2 linked regions of the Phenylobacterium montanum genome follow. The protein of the gene in region 2 interacts with the protein of the main gene of each other region in a pairwise test. Links are inferred from orthologs where the notes say so. Each region holds a gene or a part of one and is shown on either strand. Other genes may lie near its edges.

Region 1 (9,664 bases), 3.3 Mb from region 2 along the record:
TCGTCGACAAGCCGTTGACGCCTGAGCAACGCGACCAGTTCAGCGCCCTGGTCGGCCAGGTCGACATCCAATGGTCCGACCTGATGGCCGACGCCCTGCACAAGCAGGCGCCCCCTGGCGTGATGGCGGCGATCCGCAAGGCCGAGCAGATCTATTTCGGCCAGGATCGGGGCATGCGCACCGAGATCCTGAACGCCCTTATCGCCGGCAAGCATTCGCCGGTGACGCCGGCGCAGCAGCGGGCGCTGAATACGCCTGGGCTCGAGAGCCTGATGGGCGTGGCTTCGGCCGCCTTCGACGAGGCCACCGCCCGCGCGGGACAGCAGGCCGACGCCGCCCAGCGCCAACTCTACGCCGCCCTCGGCGTGATGCTGGTGGCCATCGCCTTCGGCCTGGGCGCGAACCTGTTCATCGGCGCCCAGGTTCTGCAGCCGATCGGCCGCATCACTGCGGCCATGCGCTCGGTCGCGGAGGGTGAGCTCGAAACAGAGATCCCGGACACGGCGCGGCGGGACGAGGTGGGCGAACTGGCCCGGGCCCTGAGCGTGTTCCGCGCCAACGCGGTGGCCAAGCAGCGAATGAACGAGGAGCTGCTGCAGAGCCGGATCGCCGAGGAGACGGCCGAGGCCTCATCCCGCGCCAAGGCCGAATTCCTGGCCAATATGAGCCATGAGATCAGGACGCCCCTGACGAGCGTGATCGGCTTCGCCGGCCTTCTGGCCAAGACGCCGGAATTGCCCGAAAAGGCGCGGGTCTACATCAGCCGCATCATCACGGGCGGCAAGGCGCTGCATGCGCTGGTGAACGACATCCTGGACTTTTCGCGCATCGAGGCCGGTCAGATCGAACTGGAGCCCCTGCCCCTGGCCCTGGAGCCGTTCCTGTCTGAGACCCTCGACCTGGAGCGGCCGGAAGCGGAGGCCAAAGGCCTGGCCCTGCGGCTGGAAATGGCGGAGACGGCGCCTGAGGAACTGGTCGTCGATGGCGTCAGGCTGCGCCAGGTGCTGATGAACCTGGTCGGCAACGCCATCAAGTTCACCGCCGAGGGTTCGGTGACCCTCTCGGTCAGCCGCCCCGGCCCGGGCAAGGTGCTTTTCAAGGTCGTCGACACCGGCTCGGGCGTCGCCGCCGAGCACGGCGAAAGGCTGTTTCAGCGCTTCTCCCAGGTCGACGCCTCCAACACCCGCCGTCATGGCGGGGCGGGCCTGGGCCTGGCGATCTCCAAGGGCCTGGTTGAACTGATGGGCGGCGAGATCGGGCTGCACAGCGAGTCCGGCAAGGGCTCGATCTTCTGGTTCTCCCTGCCCGAACCCAAGGCTAGCCGTGGCCGCGAGGTCGAGCCAGGCGCCGAGTCCGGCGTCAGGCTCGGCCAGCTGCGGGTCCTGGTGGTGGACGACGTGGCCACCAATCGCGAACTGGTGACGGCCATGCTATCGCCCTACGCCGCCAGCCTGCGCGAGGCCTCCAACGGCGCCGAGGCGGTGGCCGCGGCCCAGCGCGACAGGTTCGACGTGATCCTGATGGACCTGCAGATGCCGGTGATGGACGGCATGGCAGCCGCCCGGGCGATCCGCCGCTCGCCGCTGAACGCCGACACCCCGATCCTGGCGGTCAGCGCCAATGTGATGACGCCCCAGGTGATGGCCTGCGCCGACGCCGGCATGAACGACCACATCGGCAAGCCGATCGACCCCGCCGAACTGCTCAGCAAGATCGGCCGCTGGACGACGCAAGCGGCGGCTTAAGCCCCGTCGGGCCCTCGGCCGTTCAGGAACTTCACCATCAGAAGGTCGTCGCTGTAGCCATTGGCCCCCTTCAGCGCCTGGGGTTCGCGGCCGTAGGCGACGAAGCCGAGCCGCTCGTAGAGGCGGATGGCGGCGGCGTTGGTGGTGTTGGCGGCCAGCAGCACCTGCTCGACCTCGCCGGCGGCGTGGTCGAGAACGGCCTGGACCAAGGCGCCGCCGATCCTGTAGCGGCGGGCGGCGGGATCGACATACATGCCCCAGAGGGTGCCCTTGTGGCTCAGTTTGGGCCCGGCTTCGCGCACGAAACCGGCAATGCCGACCAGGCGGCCGTCGAGAAAGGCGCCGAACACCGCCAAGTTGCTCATCAGCCCTTCGAAGTGCGCGAGGGGGCGCTCGGCCTCCACCTCCCACACGGCGGCGAAGGCGTCGGGCGCTTCGGCGAGGCCAGCCAGGCGGATGGCGCGGTAGGCCTCGGCGTCCTCGCGGCCGAGGCGGCGGACGAGCGGCTGGGGCTCGCTCAAAGCACGGCGCCCTTGCCGCTGGTGACTTCGCTATAGCGATGCACGCGCACGGCCTGCACAAGGCCGAAGCCGACCATCACCGTCAGCATCACCGTCCCGCCATAGGAGAGCAGCGGCATGGGCACGCCGACCACGGGGGCCAGGCCCATGACCATGGCCCCGTTGATCAGCACATAGAGGGCGAAAGTGGCGGTGACCCCGGCGGCGCTGAGCCGGCCGAAATGGCTGTGCGAGATCGAGGCGATGCGCAGGGCGATCACCACCGCGGCGCCATAGAGCAGCAGCATGGAGATGCAGCCGACCAGGCCGAACTCCTCCGCAAGGGTGGCGAAGATGAAGTCGGTCTGCTTCTCCGGCAGGAAGTCGAGCTGGCTCTGCGAGCCCAGGCCATAGCCCTTGCCAAGTATGCCGCCGGAGCCCAGGGCGATCTTGGCCTGAAGGATGTGGTAGCCGGAGCCCGACGGATCGTTTTCGGGGTGTAAGAAAGTAAGAATGCGGTCGCGCTGGTAGTCCTTCATCACGAACCGCACGAAGATCGGCACCAGGGCGACCACGCCCGCCGCGCCCGCGGCCATGAGCTTCCATGACAGGCCCGCAAGCGCCACCACCGCTGCGCCAGTCAGCACCAGCAGGATGGCGGTGCCGAGGTCGGGCTGTTTGGCCACCAGCAGCGCCGGAGCCATGATCATGCCGGCAGGGATCAGGAGCCACCAGGAGAGCCGCGCCTTGTCGGCCGAGAGCCCGTGATAGAAGCGCGCCAGGCCGAGCACCAGGCCGATCTTCATGATCTCGGACGGCTGGATCTGGATCGGTCCGGCTTGCAGCCAGCGTGTGGCCCCCAGCGAGGAGTGCCCGAACTTGATCACCAGGATCAGCAGCATGAAGCCCAGCCCGTAGACCGGATACGCCAGGGCGAACCAGACGCGCAGGTCCACAAGGGCCAGCCCCAGCATCAGCAGCAGGCAGAGGCCGAAGCGGATCAGTTGCTTGGCGGCCCACGGCTCCCAAGAACTGCCGGCGATGGAATAGAGCATCAGCCCGCCGGCGCCGGCGATCAAGCACAGGATGGCGGTCAGGGCCCAGTCGATCTGACCGAACTTGATCACGGGCCGGTCGCGTTCGCCGGGGCGGGTCAGGGCGCTGGAGGTCATTCGGAGACGCCCTGGTCGGGGTTGGGGCCGGCGACCCCGGTCAGGGGCCCGCCGGTGGGCGGCGGTGGCGCGGCGCCGTCGGCTGGGCTGGCGGGGATATCCGGCATGGGCATGGGCTTTTCGATCCGCGCACGGATCTCAGGGTCCTTGAGCAGGGCGACACGCATGATCTCGCGCGCCTTGGGCGCGGCGGCGTCAGCTCCAAAACCGCCATGCTCGACCAGCACGCTCATGGCGTAGCGTGGGTCATCGAAGGGCGCGAAACAGATGAACCAGGCGTGGTCGCGCCCGGCCCAGGCCCCGACCGCGCCGTGGGCGCCATGGCCGCCGGCCGTATAGTTGTGCGCCTGGGCGGTGCCTGTCTTGCCGGCCATCCGGATCGGCCCGAGGCCCAGTTGGGCCGCCGCGCCAGCCGTGCCGCCGGCCTCGGTCACCGCACCCATGGCGGAACGGACGAAGTCGATGTGCTCCCTGGCGAGCGGCAGGTCCGGCGCCTCGGCCCCCGAGGGCTGCGCCACCCCGCCGATGGAATGGATCAAGCGCGGGTTGATCGCCTTGACGCCGTTGGCCAGTCGCGCTGCCTGTACGCACAGTTGCAGGGCGTTGACGTTCACATAGCCCTGGCCGATGCCCATGCTGGGGGTCTCGCCCGGGTGCCAGACCGGATCGTGCGGGAAGTGCTTACGCTTGTAGCTGGTGTCGGGGATCAGGCCCGGCTTTTGCCCCGGAATGCCTATGTCGTGGATTTCTCCCAGGCCGAACCTGCGGGCCACGGCGGCGATCTTGTCCGGGCCGATGCTGAGCGCACACTGATAAAAATAGATGTCGCAAGAGGTGGCGATGGCCCCTCGCAGGTCCTGGGCGCCATGGGCCTTGTCGCAGTGCCAGACCCGCCCGCCCCAGGGCCAGGACTTGCCACACACGTGCACGGTGCGCGGATCGTAGCCATTCTCCAGCGCCGCCAGGGCCACCAGGGTCTTGAAGGTCGAGCCCGGCGGATAGGTGGCGGTCAGCGCCTTGTTCAAGAGCGGCTTGTGGTCGTACTGGGTCAGGGCCTGATACTCTGCGCCGCTGAGCCCCGAGACGAACCGGTTGGCGTCGAAGCTGGGGCCGGAATACATGCAGAGCACGTCGCCGGTGCGGCAGTCCATCATCACCGCGGCCCCGGATTCGGCTCCGAACACCTCCAGCGCCTTGTTTTGGATGTCGGCGTCCAGGGTCAGCTCGACCGTCTTGCCGGGGACCGGCTTGATATCGCCGAGCGGGTCTTCGCGCACCACCTTGCCCTTGGCGTCGACCTCGACCTTCTGCCCGCCGGCCTTGCCCCGCAGGTCCAGGTCCAGGGCCTTCTCCACCCCCTGCTTGCCGATACGAAAGCCCGGATTGAGCAGCAGGGGATCGGGATTGGGGCCGGCGGCCTTGATGGTGGCGTCGGTGACCTTGGAAACGTAGCCGACCACGTGGGCGAAGGCCCCGCCGAAAGGATAGGTGCGCGCCTCGCCCATGTCGGCCTGCAAGCCCGGCAACTCTGGCGTGCGCACGTTCAGGCGGGCGAACTCGTCCCAGCTCAGGTCCTCGGCCAGCACGACCGGCACGAAGGTCTGGGCGTTTTCGATCTGGCGCGAGAGTTGGCGGCGCTTTTCCGGCGGGATCGGGATCAGCTGGGCTGCGGCGTCCAGGGTCTGGTCCACGTCATCGACCTGGTCCTTTTGTAGCAGCAGGCGGAAGTTGGGGCGGTTCGAGGCCAGTTCGACGCCATTCCGGTCTACGATTCGGCCCCTCGGTGGCGGCACCAGGCGGAAGTTGTACTGGTTGGCGGTGGCTAGGGTCTTGTAGCGGTTGTTCTCGATGATCTGCAGATCGGCGAGGCGCGCGCCGAGCGCGAACAGGCCCGCCGTGACCACCCCGCCCATGATGAAGGCGCGCCGATGGAACACGCCCTGGCGCTCGTTGACTTCGTTGAAGAAGATGGCGGGTTCGGTCATCGGAAACGGACGTCCGCGTCCTCGAACCGTTCGATCAGACGCCGGGTGAAAGGATAGAGCAGGGCTGTGGCGAAATATTGCCAAAGGACCGCCATGGGGCTTGGGAAAGCCAGGGAATCCACGGCCGTCAGCAGGTAGCCGACGGCGAAGGCCAGAGCGGTCGCGCCGAGATAGGAGCCCAGGCGCGCGAACTCGCTCTGACCGGTCATCATGCTGCGGGCGCTGAGAACGACGGCGTAGGGCGCGATCAGGCAGACGGCCCACAGGCCCGCCGGCCCGCCCCAGAAGAGGTCGAGGAAAAGGCCGATCACCAAAAGGGCGAAGGGCGCCAGCACCGACGGCCGGATCACCGCCCAGGCGAAGGACAACACCAGGGGAAACACCGGCTCGGGCAGGCTGAAGCCCAGCACCCTGATCGGTATGGCGAAGATCAGGGTGGCCAACACGCACCACAGCGCCGGAAGGCCCAGCCACCGCCAGGCGACCAACGGCCTTGCGGCTTCCATCATGCTCACGGCGTCGCCCCGGGCGCAGCGGACCGAGCGGGCTTGAGAGCGGGTTTGGCCGGCGCGGCGGCCGGCTTGGTCACGGGTTTGGCCGCCGGCTTGACGGGCGCTGACGAGACCTGAGGCGCCGGTCCAGTCGGCGCAGGCACAGTGGCGGCCGGCGACGCCTTGGGCTTGGGCTGCTCCAGAAGCTTGATCGCCTCGGCCTGGGCCGGCGCCAGCGGCGGCAGGCTGCTTTCGCCCAGGGCCTTCTGGTCGGCGAACTGGGAGAAATCCTTGAATTTCAGGATGCGCACGAAGTCGATGGCGGCGAAATCGGAATCGAGCCGCACCCGCCAATTGCCGTCCAGCCCCATCACCGCCACGCCGACCGGCAGGCCGCGCGGGAACACCCCGCCGTCGCCTGAGGTCAGGATGCGGTCGCCGGCCTTCACCGGATTGATCCCGCGCATATAGGCGAGCTTGGGATTGGGTCCCCCTTCGCCGGTCAGGATGGCGCGGGCGTTGGTGCGGTCGACCATCACCGGGGTGCGGCTGGCGATGTCGGTCAGGAGCAGGACGCGGCTCGCGCCATGGGCCACGCCCACCACCCGGCCCACAAGGCCCCGCTCGCTCATCACCGGATTGCCGATGGCGACGCCCTGCTCAGAGCCCACGTCGGCAAGGCGGGTGTTGGAGAAAGGCCCTCGCGCATCCAGCACCACATGGCCGGTGACCATCGGGATCGGCGGGTCAGTCTTGAGGTTCAAAAGCGCGCGCAAGCGCTGGTTCTCGTTGTTCAGCGCGATGGCGGCGTCGCGGTAGCGCTCCAGCTCGATATTTTCTTTGCGCAGGGCCTGGTTCTGGCCGATGGCGAAGAAGTAGCCCTTGATCGCGTCTATGCCGCCGCCGGTCCAGCGCACCGGGGCCGAGACTACTCCGCCCACCGGCGCGGCGACGCTGTCGACCACGTTCTTGGTCGCGCCATAGGCTTCGGCTTGCAGGGTCTCGCGCCGATCGCCGATCAGGATGGCGACCGCAATCACTCCGGCCACCAGCACGGCGACGCTGGCGGTCCAGATCAGGGGCGCCTTCAGATCGGCGAAATGGCTGTCTCTCAGGGACAAACCGGCGCCTCGCGGGAATCAGGCGGAACTAGGGGAGAGTTTAAACCCTAGGAGAGGGACGATTCGAGGACGCCCTTCATCCATTTCGGATGTTCGAGCACCTTGCCGCAGCCCAGCGCCACGCAGGACAGCGGGTCGTCGGCCACCATCACCGGCAGGCCGGTATGGTCGCGGATCTCGGAATCCAACCCGCGCAGCAGGGCGCCGCCGCCGGTCAGCATGATGCCCTTGTCGGCGATGTCCGAGGCCAGTTCCGGCGGCGTCGCTTCCAGGGCCACCTTCACCGCCTCGATGATCTGGGCCACCGGCTCGGCCAGGGCGTCCGACGCCTGCTTTTCCGAGATGCGCACCTCGCGCGGCACGCCCTGCATCAGGTCGCGGCCCTTGACCTCGATCGCCAGGCCCTCGCCGTCGGCGGGCGAGCGCGCGGTGCCGATCTCCTTCTTGATCCGCTCGGCGGTGGTCTCGCCGATCAGGAGGTTATGGTGGCGGCGCATGTAGCTGATGATCGCCTCGTCCATCTTGTCGCCGCCCACCCGCACGCTGCGCGAATAGACGATGCCGGACAGGGACAGCACGGCCACCTCGGTGGTGCCGCCGCCGATGTCGACCACCATCGAGCCGGTCGGCTCGTGGATCGGCAGGCCGGCGCCGATGGCTGCGGCCATCGGCTCGTCGATCAGGCCGACGCGGCGCGCGCCGGCGTTCAGGCAGCTGTCGTTGATCGCCCGGCGCTCGACCGCGGTGGCGCCCGACGGCACGCAGACGATCACCTTGGGATTGGTGAAGGCCTTGCGGTTGTGCACCTTGCGGATGAAGTACTTGATCATCTCCTCGGCGACTTCGAAGTCGGCGATGACCCCGTCGCGCATCGGGCGGATGGCTTCGATATGGCCCGGCGTGCGGCCCAGCATCTGCTTGGCGTCGATGCCGACGGCATGGACGACCTTACGGCCGCCGACATTGCGCAGCGCCACGACCGACGGTTCGTTCAGCACGATGCCCTTGCCCTTCATGTAGACGAGGGTGTTGGCGGTTCCGAGGTCGATGGCGATGTCGTTGGAAATGACGCCGAACAGGGACGAAAACATTTAGAGCCTTGACGCCTTTGGAGATGTCGACACGGGGGGCGGGCGCTGAAAGCAAGGGATGAACCTTCGCCGCGCCCGATAAACGCAGTCAACGGTCCCCCTTCCGACAGAGACCGCTCCCTGTGCACCGCAAATGATTGGATTTCAAGCGTCTAAGTGGGCCTTGGCGCCGCAGTCAATTAAGCGTGGTCAACAGAACCCCGATCAGGACCGCCCCGCCGGCCGCGATCTGGCGCGGATGCAGCCGTTCACTGAAGAAGCGCCGGCCGGCTATGGCGGCCATGGGCGCCTCGACCACGCCCACGGCCCGCACCGGCGCGGCGGCCGAAAGAGCCAGGGCGATGAACCATCCAGCCGAGGCGCAGGCGCCGCAGAGCCCGGCGCCCAGGGACTGGCGCCAGCTGCGGAACACCGCGGCCAGGGCCTTGCGGTCCCGCAAACCCAGCCAGATCAACAGCCCCAGGGCTTGCATGGCCTGGACCACCACCACGCTGGCCACCGCCGAATAGATCGGGTGCTGCGGCTCCATGGCCAGGGAGGCGTGGCGGAAGGCGTTCAGCGAAAAGCCGAAGAAGAGGCCGGAAAGTAGGCCGAAGGCGGCGCCCGAAAGCGGCTGCTCGCCGGTGGCGCCCTTAGGCCAGGTCAGCACCAATAGGCCCGCCGTGGTCACCGCGACCCCGCCCCAGGCCAGGGGGCTCAAATGGTCGTGATAGACGGCGAGGCCAATCAGCGCCGCCAGCGGCAGGGAACTTTGCTGCAGCGAGGTGCCGACGGCGAATCCCGCGCGGCGCATGGCGACCAGCAGCGCCGCCGTCGCCAGCACCTGGGCCAGGGCGCCGGTCACGGCCGCCTGCCAGAAGGCCGGGGTCAGGTGCGGCCGCGCGGCCGGCGCCAGGGCCTGGGCGACCAGGGCGAACAGGATGGAGAACGGCAGGCCGAACAGGAACCGGACCAGGGTCGCGCCCCAGGGCCCGGTCTGCGGCATCAGGCTGCGCTGCAAGCCGTTGCGGGCGACCTGGAAGCCGGAGGCCAGGACGGTGGCCGGGATCCAGAGAAAGTTGAGCATTGGTGTCTCGGGGAAATGTGACCGCTGCGCACCGGCGCCCCCCCTCCACCGCTTCGCGGTCCCCCTCCCCCAACGGGGGGGAATGATCACGACAGGCGCAGCTGTAATTCCTCCCCCGTTGGGGGAGGGGGACCACGCGCAGCGTGGTGGAGGGGGCTCGCCGCTACTGCGGACCTAGCTCGCGATCTGGGTCGGCGGGGCGGTCTTTTCCTGGCGCAGGATCAGGCTGTTGAGCGCGTTCACATAGGCCTTGGCGGCGGCGACCAGGGTGTCGGTGTCGGCGGCCATGCCGGTGGCGATGTGGCCGGCGTCCTCGAGCCTGACCGAGACCTGGGCCTGGGCGTCGGTGCCTTCAGTGACCGCGTGCACCTGGAACAGGCGCAGCACGGCGGCGTGCGGGGCCACCTTGCGGATGGCGTTGAACACCGCGTCCACCGGGCCGTCGCCGGTGGCGGTCGCCGAGCGTTCGGCGCCGTCGACGGTCACGGTCAGG
Region 2 (6,430 bases):
AGCTGCGGCTTGAGCGTGAGCAGCCGCTGACCTTCCTCGAGTTCAACTACATGCTGATGCAGGCGGTGGATTTCCTGGAACTGAACCGCCGCCATGGCTGCGTGCTGCAGATGGGCGGATCGGACCAGTGGGGCAACATCGTCAACGGGGTCGAGCTGATCCGGCGCATGGACGGCAAGCAGGCCTTCGGCCTGACCTCGCCGCTGCTGGCCACCGCGTCCGGCGCCAAGATGGGCAAGACGGCGGCGGGGGCGGTGTGGCTGAACGCCGACATGCGCAGCCCCTACGACTACTGGCAGTTCTGGCGCAACACCGAGGACGCCGACGTCGGCCGCTTCCTGCGCCTCTACACCGACCTGCCGCTGGACGAGATCGCCCGACTGGAGGCGCTCGAAGGCGCCGGGATCAACGAGGCCAAGAAGGTGCTGGCCAACGAGACCACCACCATGCTGCACGGCCGGGAAGCGGCCGAGGCCGCGGCTGAAGCGGCGCGCAAGGCGTTCGAGGAGGGGCAGGTGTCGGCCGACCTGCCCTCGATCGAGATCTCGCGCGCCGAGTTGGAGGCCGGAATCCCGATCGCCAATCTGGTGGCCGACGCCGGCCTGACAGGCTCGCGCTCGGAGGCCCGGCGGCTGGCCCAGGGCGGCGGCCTTCGCGTCAACGACAAGGCCGAGGCCGACGCCCAGCGCGCCCTGACCCCGGCCGATCTCAACGCCGACGGGGTGATCAAGCTGGCCGCCGGCAAGAAGAAGATCGTCCTCGTTCGTCCTGTTTGACCCTTTAGGAGCCTAGAGCATGACCGGTCCCGCCGTCGGCGACGTCGCCCCCGATTTCGACCTTCCGACCGACGGCGGCGGCCGCGTCTCGCTGAGCGCGCTGAAGGGCAAACCGGTCGTGCTCTATTTCTACCCCAAGGACGACACCCCCGGCTGCACCAACGAGGCCAAGGGCTTCAGCGAGGCGGCGGCCGAGTTCACGGCCGCCGGCGCGGTGGTTATCGGCGCCTCCAAGGACAGCGTCGCGCGGCACGACAAGTTCAAGGCCAAGTACGGCCTGGACCTGGTGCTGGGCTCGGACGCCGAAAGCGGCGTAATCGAGGCCTACGGCTCGTGGGTCGAAAAAAGCCTCTATGGCCGCCAATACATGGGCATCGACCGCTCGACCTTCCTGATCGGCGCCGACGGCCGCATCAAGCGCATCTGGCGCAAGGTCAAGGTGGCGGGTCACGTCGCCGAGGTGCTGGCGGCGGTCAAGGGGCTCTGAGAGCGAGCCTGGATCCGCCCGATCTCATAGATCGCTCATCCTCGCGAAGGCGGGGATGAGCGGTTGAAATTCAAATTGGCCTGAACTCGGGCGACTCAGGCGTTCCCGCCTTCCGTCCGCGTCGCCCCGACCCGTTGGGCCAGGGACGCGGCCATGAAGGCGTCCAAGTCGCCGTCCAGCACCCCTTGCGTGTCCGAGGTCTCGACGTCGGTTCGCAGGTCCTTGACCATCTGGTAGGGCTGCAGGACGTAGGAGCGGATCTGGTGGCCCCAGCCGATGTCGGTCTTCTGGTCTTCCAGGGCCTGGGCCGCGGCTTCCTGCTTCTGCAACTCGAGCTCGTAGAGGCGGGCGCGCAGCATCTTCCAGGCCTCGTCGCGGTTCTGGTGCTGCGAGCGGCCGGCCTGGCAGGCCACCACCACCCCGGTCGGGATGTGGGTCAGGCGCACGGCAGAGTCGGTCTTGTTGATATGCTGGCCGCCGGCGCCGGAGGCGCGATAGGTGTCGGTGCGCACGTCTGCCGGGTTGATGTCGATGACGATGGTGTCGTCCACCACCGGATAGACCCAGGCCGAGGCGAAGCTGGTGTGCCGCCGGGCGCTGGAGTCATAGGGCGAGATGCGCACCAGCCGGTGCACCCCGGCCTCGGTCTTCAGCCAGCCATAGGCGTTCGGGCCCTTGATCTGCAGGGTCGCCGACTTGATGCCGGCCTGCTCGCCCGGGGTCTCTTCGATCAGCTCCACGCTCATGCCATGAGCGTTGGCCCAGCGGGTGTACATGCGCAGCAGCATGCCGGCCCAGTCGCAGGACTCGGTGCCGCCGGCGCCGGAATTGATTTCCAGATAGGCGTCGTTGGCGTCGGCCTCGCCGGAGAGCAGGGCCTCGAGTTCGGCCCGGGCGCCCCGCTCCTTCAGCGCCGCCAACTGGGCGCGGGCGTCGTTCAAGAGCTCCTCGTCGCCCTCGGCGTCGGCCAGTTCGGCATATTCCAGGGCCTCGGCCAGGCCCTTTTCCAGGCTCTTGACCGCATCCACCTGGGTCGCCAGGCGGGTGCGCTCGCGCATCAAGGCCTGGGCCTCGCTGGGGCGGTCCCAAAGGGTCGGGTCCTCGACCCGGGCGTTCAGCTCATCGAGCTTTCTTAGCGCAGGTTCCCAGTCAAAGACGCCTCCTGAGCAGTCCGACGGACTGCTCGATGTCGGCCGCAGAGGCCTCGACATCCGCTCTCATGTGCTTCTCCTAAGCAGGGCGCGCCTGATAGCCCCTCCGCCCCTCGGGTTCAATAGAGCCCAGTCAGGTCCGCCGGCGGCTTCTTCTGTGGCGGCTTCTGTGGCGGCGGGGCGCCGGCGGGGGCGGCGCCGACGGGTTGGCCGTTCGGCGGCAGGGGCGCACCGGGCAGGACGCCTTCCAGCGCGTCCACGGGTCTGGGCTTGGGCTCGGTGCCTGGGCGATAGGCCTCGCGGATGCCGGTGGCGTAGGAGAACTTCACGTTCGGCGGCGGGCGGAAGTCGTGCACCGGGGTGTCCTTCAGCGCCGTCTGCATGAAGTCGATGAAGATCGGCACCGCGTCCACCGCCCCGGTTTCGTTATTGCCCAACGAGCGGTTGTCGTCGAAGCCGACGAACACGCCGACCACGATGTCGGGCGAGAAGCCGACGAACCAGGCGCTGCGGAAGTCGTTGGTGGTGCCGGTCTTGCCGCCGATCGGCCGGCCGAGGCTGGAGGCCTGGTAGGCCGTGCCCCGCTGGACCACGCCCTGCAGCATGGTGGTGATCTGATAGGCGGTGACCGGGTCCATGATCTGGTCGCCGGCCGGGGGCACGCGGGGCGATTCGTCGCCGTTGAAGGCGGCCTGGCACCTTGGGCACTCGCGCTGGTCGGCGTTCAGCACGGGCTTGCCTTGCGCGTCCTCGACCACCTCGATCAGGTGCGGGTTAATCCTGCGCCCGCCGTTGACGAAGGCGGAATAGGCGGCGGTCATCTTAAAGGGGGTAGTCTCGCCGGCGCCCAGGGCCATGGCCAGCACCGGGTCCATCTGGTTGACCACCCCGGCCCGCTTGGCCATGTCGACGATCTTGGGCATGCCGACGCCCATGGCCAGGCGCACGGTCATGGTGTTCAGCGACAGCTCCAGGCCTCGCCGCAGCGGCAGCATGCCGCGATAGCCCTTTTCGAAATTCTCCGGCGACCAGACCTCGCCCGCCTTGGCGCCGGGCAGCGAAATCGGCCCGTCCAGCACCTGGCTTGCGGGCGTGTAGCCGTTCTCAAGCGCGGTCGCGTAGACGAAGGGCTTGAACGAGGAGCCCGGCTGGCGGTTGGCCTGGGTGGCGCGGTTGAAGTTGGAGAGCGAGAAGCTGTAGCCGCCGACCATGGCCAGGGTCCGGCCCGACCAGGGATCTATCGCCACCAGCGCCCCGTTCACCAGCGGCACCTGACGCAGGTTGTAGAGGCCGGGCGAGGTCGCCGAGGGCTCGACGAAGACCAGGTCGCCCTTCTTCAGCGGCTTGGCGCTGGCGCGCTCCCAGACGACGTCAGCGCTCTCCAGCACCCCGCGCCCGCCGCCGTCGGCCTGCTCGACCCTGACGGCGCCCTCGGCGGATTCCACTCGGGCCGCGCGCCAGGCGCGACGCTCGGACGGCGGGGTGGAGGCCAGGGCCTGCTTCTGCCAGCCATCCTCGACCTCCGCATGGCCCCAGGCCCCGCGCCAACCGTGCCGGCGATCGTAGTTTTCCAGCCCCTTCATCAGCGCCACGCGGGCGGCGGTCTGCAGCTTGGGATCGAGGGTGGTGCGCATGTAGTAGCCGCCCTCGTCCAGCTTCTTGCCGAAGGTGGCCACACCCCGTTCGCGGACCTCTTCGACGAAGTAGTCGGCGTCGTGGTACTTGGCGCGGATCGGCGCCGACTGGACCACCAGGTCCTCCTTCATCGCCGCCTCAGCCTGGGCGCGGGTGACGAAGCCTAGGTCGGCCATTTCGCCGAGGATGAAGTTGCGCCGGGCGATCGCCTTGGCCTTGTTGCGCACCGGATGGTAATTGTCCGGCCCCTTGGGCAGGGCGGCCAGGTAGGCGCACTGGGCCAGGTCCAGCTCCGACAGCGGCTTGCCGAAATAGTTGTAGGCCGCCGCGACCACCCCGTAGGAGTGATAGCCCAGCCAGATCTCGTTCAGATAGAGCTCGAGGATGTGCTGCTTGCTCATCGACTCCTCGATGCGGTTGGCGAGGATCGCCTCCTTCATCTTGCGGCCGATGGTGGCCTCGTTGCCCAAGAGCACGTTCTTGGCCACCTGCTGGGTGATGGTCGAGCCGCCCTCCAGCCGCTTGCCGTGGCTGGCGTTGACCACGTCCTTGGTCATGGCGCGCAAGAGGCCCATCGGGTCGACGCCGCCGTGCTTGAAGAAGTTGTGGTCCTCGGCGGCCAGGAAGGCGTTCACCACCTGGGTCGGGATCTGGTCGTAGGAGACGAAGATCCGCCGCTCTTTGGAGTATTCTCCGATCAGGGTGCCGTCCCAGGCATAGACCCGCGTCGCCGTGGGCGGGCGATAGTCGGCGAGGTCCGCCGCATCGGGCATGTCGTGGAACAGCCAGGCGGCATAGATGGCCAGCGAGAACCCGGCCAAGGCGATCACGCTGAGGACGACCACGCCGACCGTCGCGATCCATCGCTGACCAAGATTCAACGCCGAAGCCTCCACGGACTGCCCGCCCGCCTTCGATCACGCTCTAGCGCGTGTCGAGGCGATCGCAAAGCCCGGTTGGCTTCGTGAGGTTGCAGGCCGCAGCGCGCCCCCTCCACCACCGCGCTGTCGCGCGGCGGTCCCCCTCCCCCGTGTCGCTTCGCGAAACAAGGGGGGAGAAGCGGGGTTGAGACGCCCTCTCCTCCCCTGCGTAGCGAAGCGCAGCGGGGGAGGGGGACCGCGAAGCGGTGGAGGGGGCGAGCCGGCTGCTCAGCTTGCGGTTCAGTCTAAGGAGGCAGAGCCCTACCGCGACGCGACCTTGGTCTGGCGCTCGAAATAGTCGTCGATGGCGTCGCCGACGGCGTTCATGAACTTCTGCCGCTGGCCCTGGCTCTTCAGGCGCGTCTCGTCGTCGGGATTTGTGATGAAGCCCATCTCGAGCAGCACCGCCGGCACGTCGGGGGCCAGCAGCACCATGAAGCCGGCGTCTCGGTGGCTGTGCTCCAAGAGCGGCACCCGGTCGCTGACATGGCTGAGCAGGTTCTCGGCGAAGGCGGCCGAGCGGTTGCGGGTCGAGCGCTGCGTCAGGTCCAGGAGGATCTGGTTCACCGCCCGGTCGTGGCCCGGCAGGTTGACGTTGATGAACCAGTCGTTGCGGCCGATGACATTCTTGACCACCCGGTCCGAGCCCTTGTCCGACAGGGTGTAGACGGTGGCGCCGCGCATGTCGGCGTTGGAGCCGGAATCGGAGTGCAGCGAGATGAACAGGTCCGCGTCGGCCCGGCGGGCGATCTGAACCCGGTTCTCCAGCGGCACGAACACGTCGCTGTCGCGGGTCATCACCACCTTGTAGTGGCCGCCCTTCTCCAGCCGCGCCTTCAGCGCCTTGGCCGCGGCCAGGTTGACGTCCTTTTCCTGGCTGTCGGCGCCTTCCGCGCCGGGATCCTTACCGCCATGACCGGCGTCGATGACGACGATCTTCTTCAGGTGCAGCGGCCGCGCCTCGGTCACCTGGGTGAACACGGCCGGCTTGACCTCAGCCTGGGGCTGAACGGTGGTCGCCACCGCCGCGGTGAGCTTGGCCGGCGCAGTCGCCGAGGCCGGCGCATCGGCGGCGGCCAGGTCGATCACATAGCGATAGACGGTCACGCCATCGGAGGGCGGCAGAAGGAAGCGGCGCTTGATCTGGGCCGGGTGGCTGAGTTGCAGGCTGAGCCTGGTCCCGCCGGCGGCGTTCTCGGCCGACCAGGCCCCTATGAGGCCCAGGCCATGGCCCTGAGGCTGGGAATCGGCGCCGACCTTGGCGAGATTGACCACGACCATGTGATCGGCGGCGCCGTCATCGATCACCTGGCCCTTGGTCGGGGCGTCGAGCTCGATGACGATGCGGGTCTCCTGCTGATTGCCGCCGAGGCGAACCTGCAGCACGCCCTTGGAGGCGGTCTCGCCGTGGGAAGAGCCGGCCAGAAGCGCGCACGCGCCCAGGGCGAGCGCGCAGACGCC

Evidence for each region.
Region 1: the proteins of KCG34_RS24490 (region 2) and mrdA interact in binary tests that used the Escherichia coli proteins (3 or more experiments, as listed by UniProt). The link is inferred for Phenylobacterium montanum from one-to-one orthologs.

The regions. Positions count from the first base shown.
Region 1 is NZ_CP073078.1:2,020,543-2,030,206, forward strand. The notes cover bases 2,909-5,907. They hold mrdA (penicillin-binding protein 2), read right to left. Parts: upstream 5,403-5,907; coding sequence 3,414-5,402; downstream 2,909-3,413. Other genes in these bases: rodA (rod shape-determining protein RodA), read right to left, coding at 2,909-3,417; KCG34_RS09055 (hypothetical protein), read right to left, coding at 5,399-5,907. Also shown: KCG34_RS09035 (ATP-binding protein), read left to right, coding at 1-1,745; KCG34_RS09040 (GNAT family N-acetyltransferase), read right to left, coding at 1,742-2,266; more of rodA, read right to left, coding at 2,263-2,908; more of KCG34_RS09055, read right to left, coding at 5,908-5,911; rod shape-determining protein MreC, read right to left, coding at 5,914-7,014; KCG34_RS09065 (rod shape-determining protein), read right to left, coding at 7,062-8,105; KCG34_RS09070 (DMT family transporter), read right to left, coding at 8,281-9,171; KCG34_RS09075 (2-isopropylmalate synthase), read right to left, coding at 9,346-9,664. UniProt on the Escherichia coli protein: Catalyzes cross-linking of the peptidoglycan cell wall. Responsible for the determination of the rod shape of the cell. Is probably required for lateral peptidoglycan synthesis and maintenance of the correct diameter during lateral and centripetal growth.
Region 2 is NZ_CP073078.1:5,347,531-5,353,960, reverse strand. What follows is about bases 2,233-5,274. They hold KCG34_RS24490 (penicillin-binding protein 1A), read right to left. Parts: upstream 4,931-5,274; coding sequence 2,534-4,930; downstream 2,233-2,533. Other genes in these bases: KCG34_RS24485 (N-acetylmuramoyl-L-alanine amidase family protein), read right to left, coding at 5,231-5,274. In the rest of the region: tyrS (tyrosine--tRNA ligase), read left to right, coding at 1-776; KCG34_RS24500 (peroxiredoxin), read left to right, coding at 796-1,263; more of KCG34_RS24485, read right to left, coding at 5,275-6,430. UniProt on the Escherichia coli protein: Cell wall formation. Synthesis of cross-linked peptidoglycan from the lipid intermediates.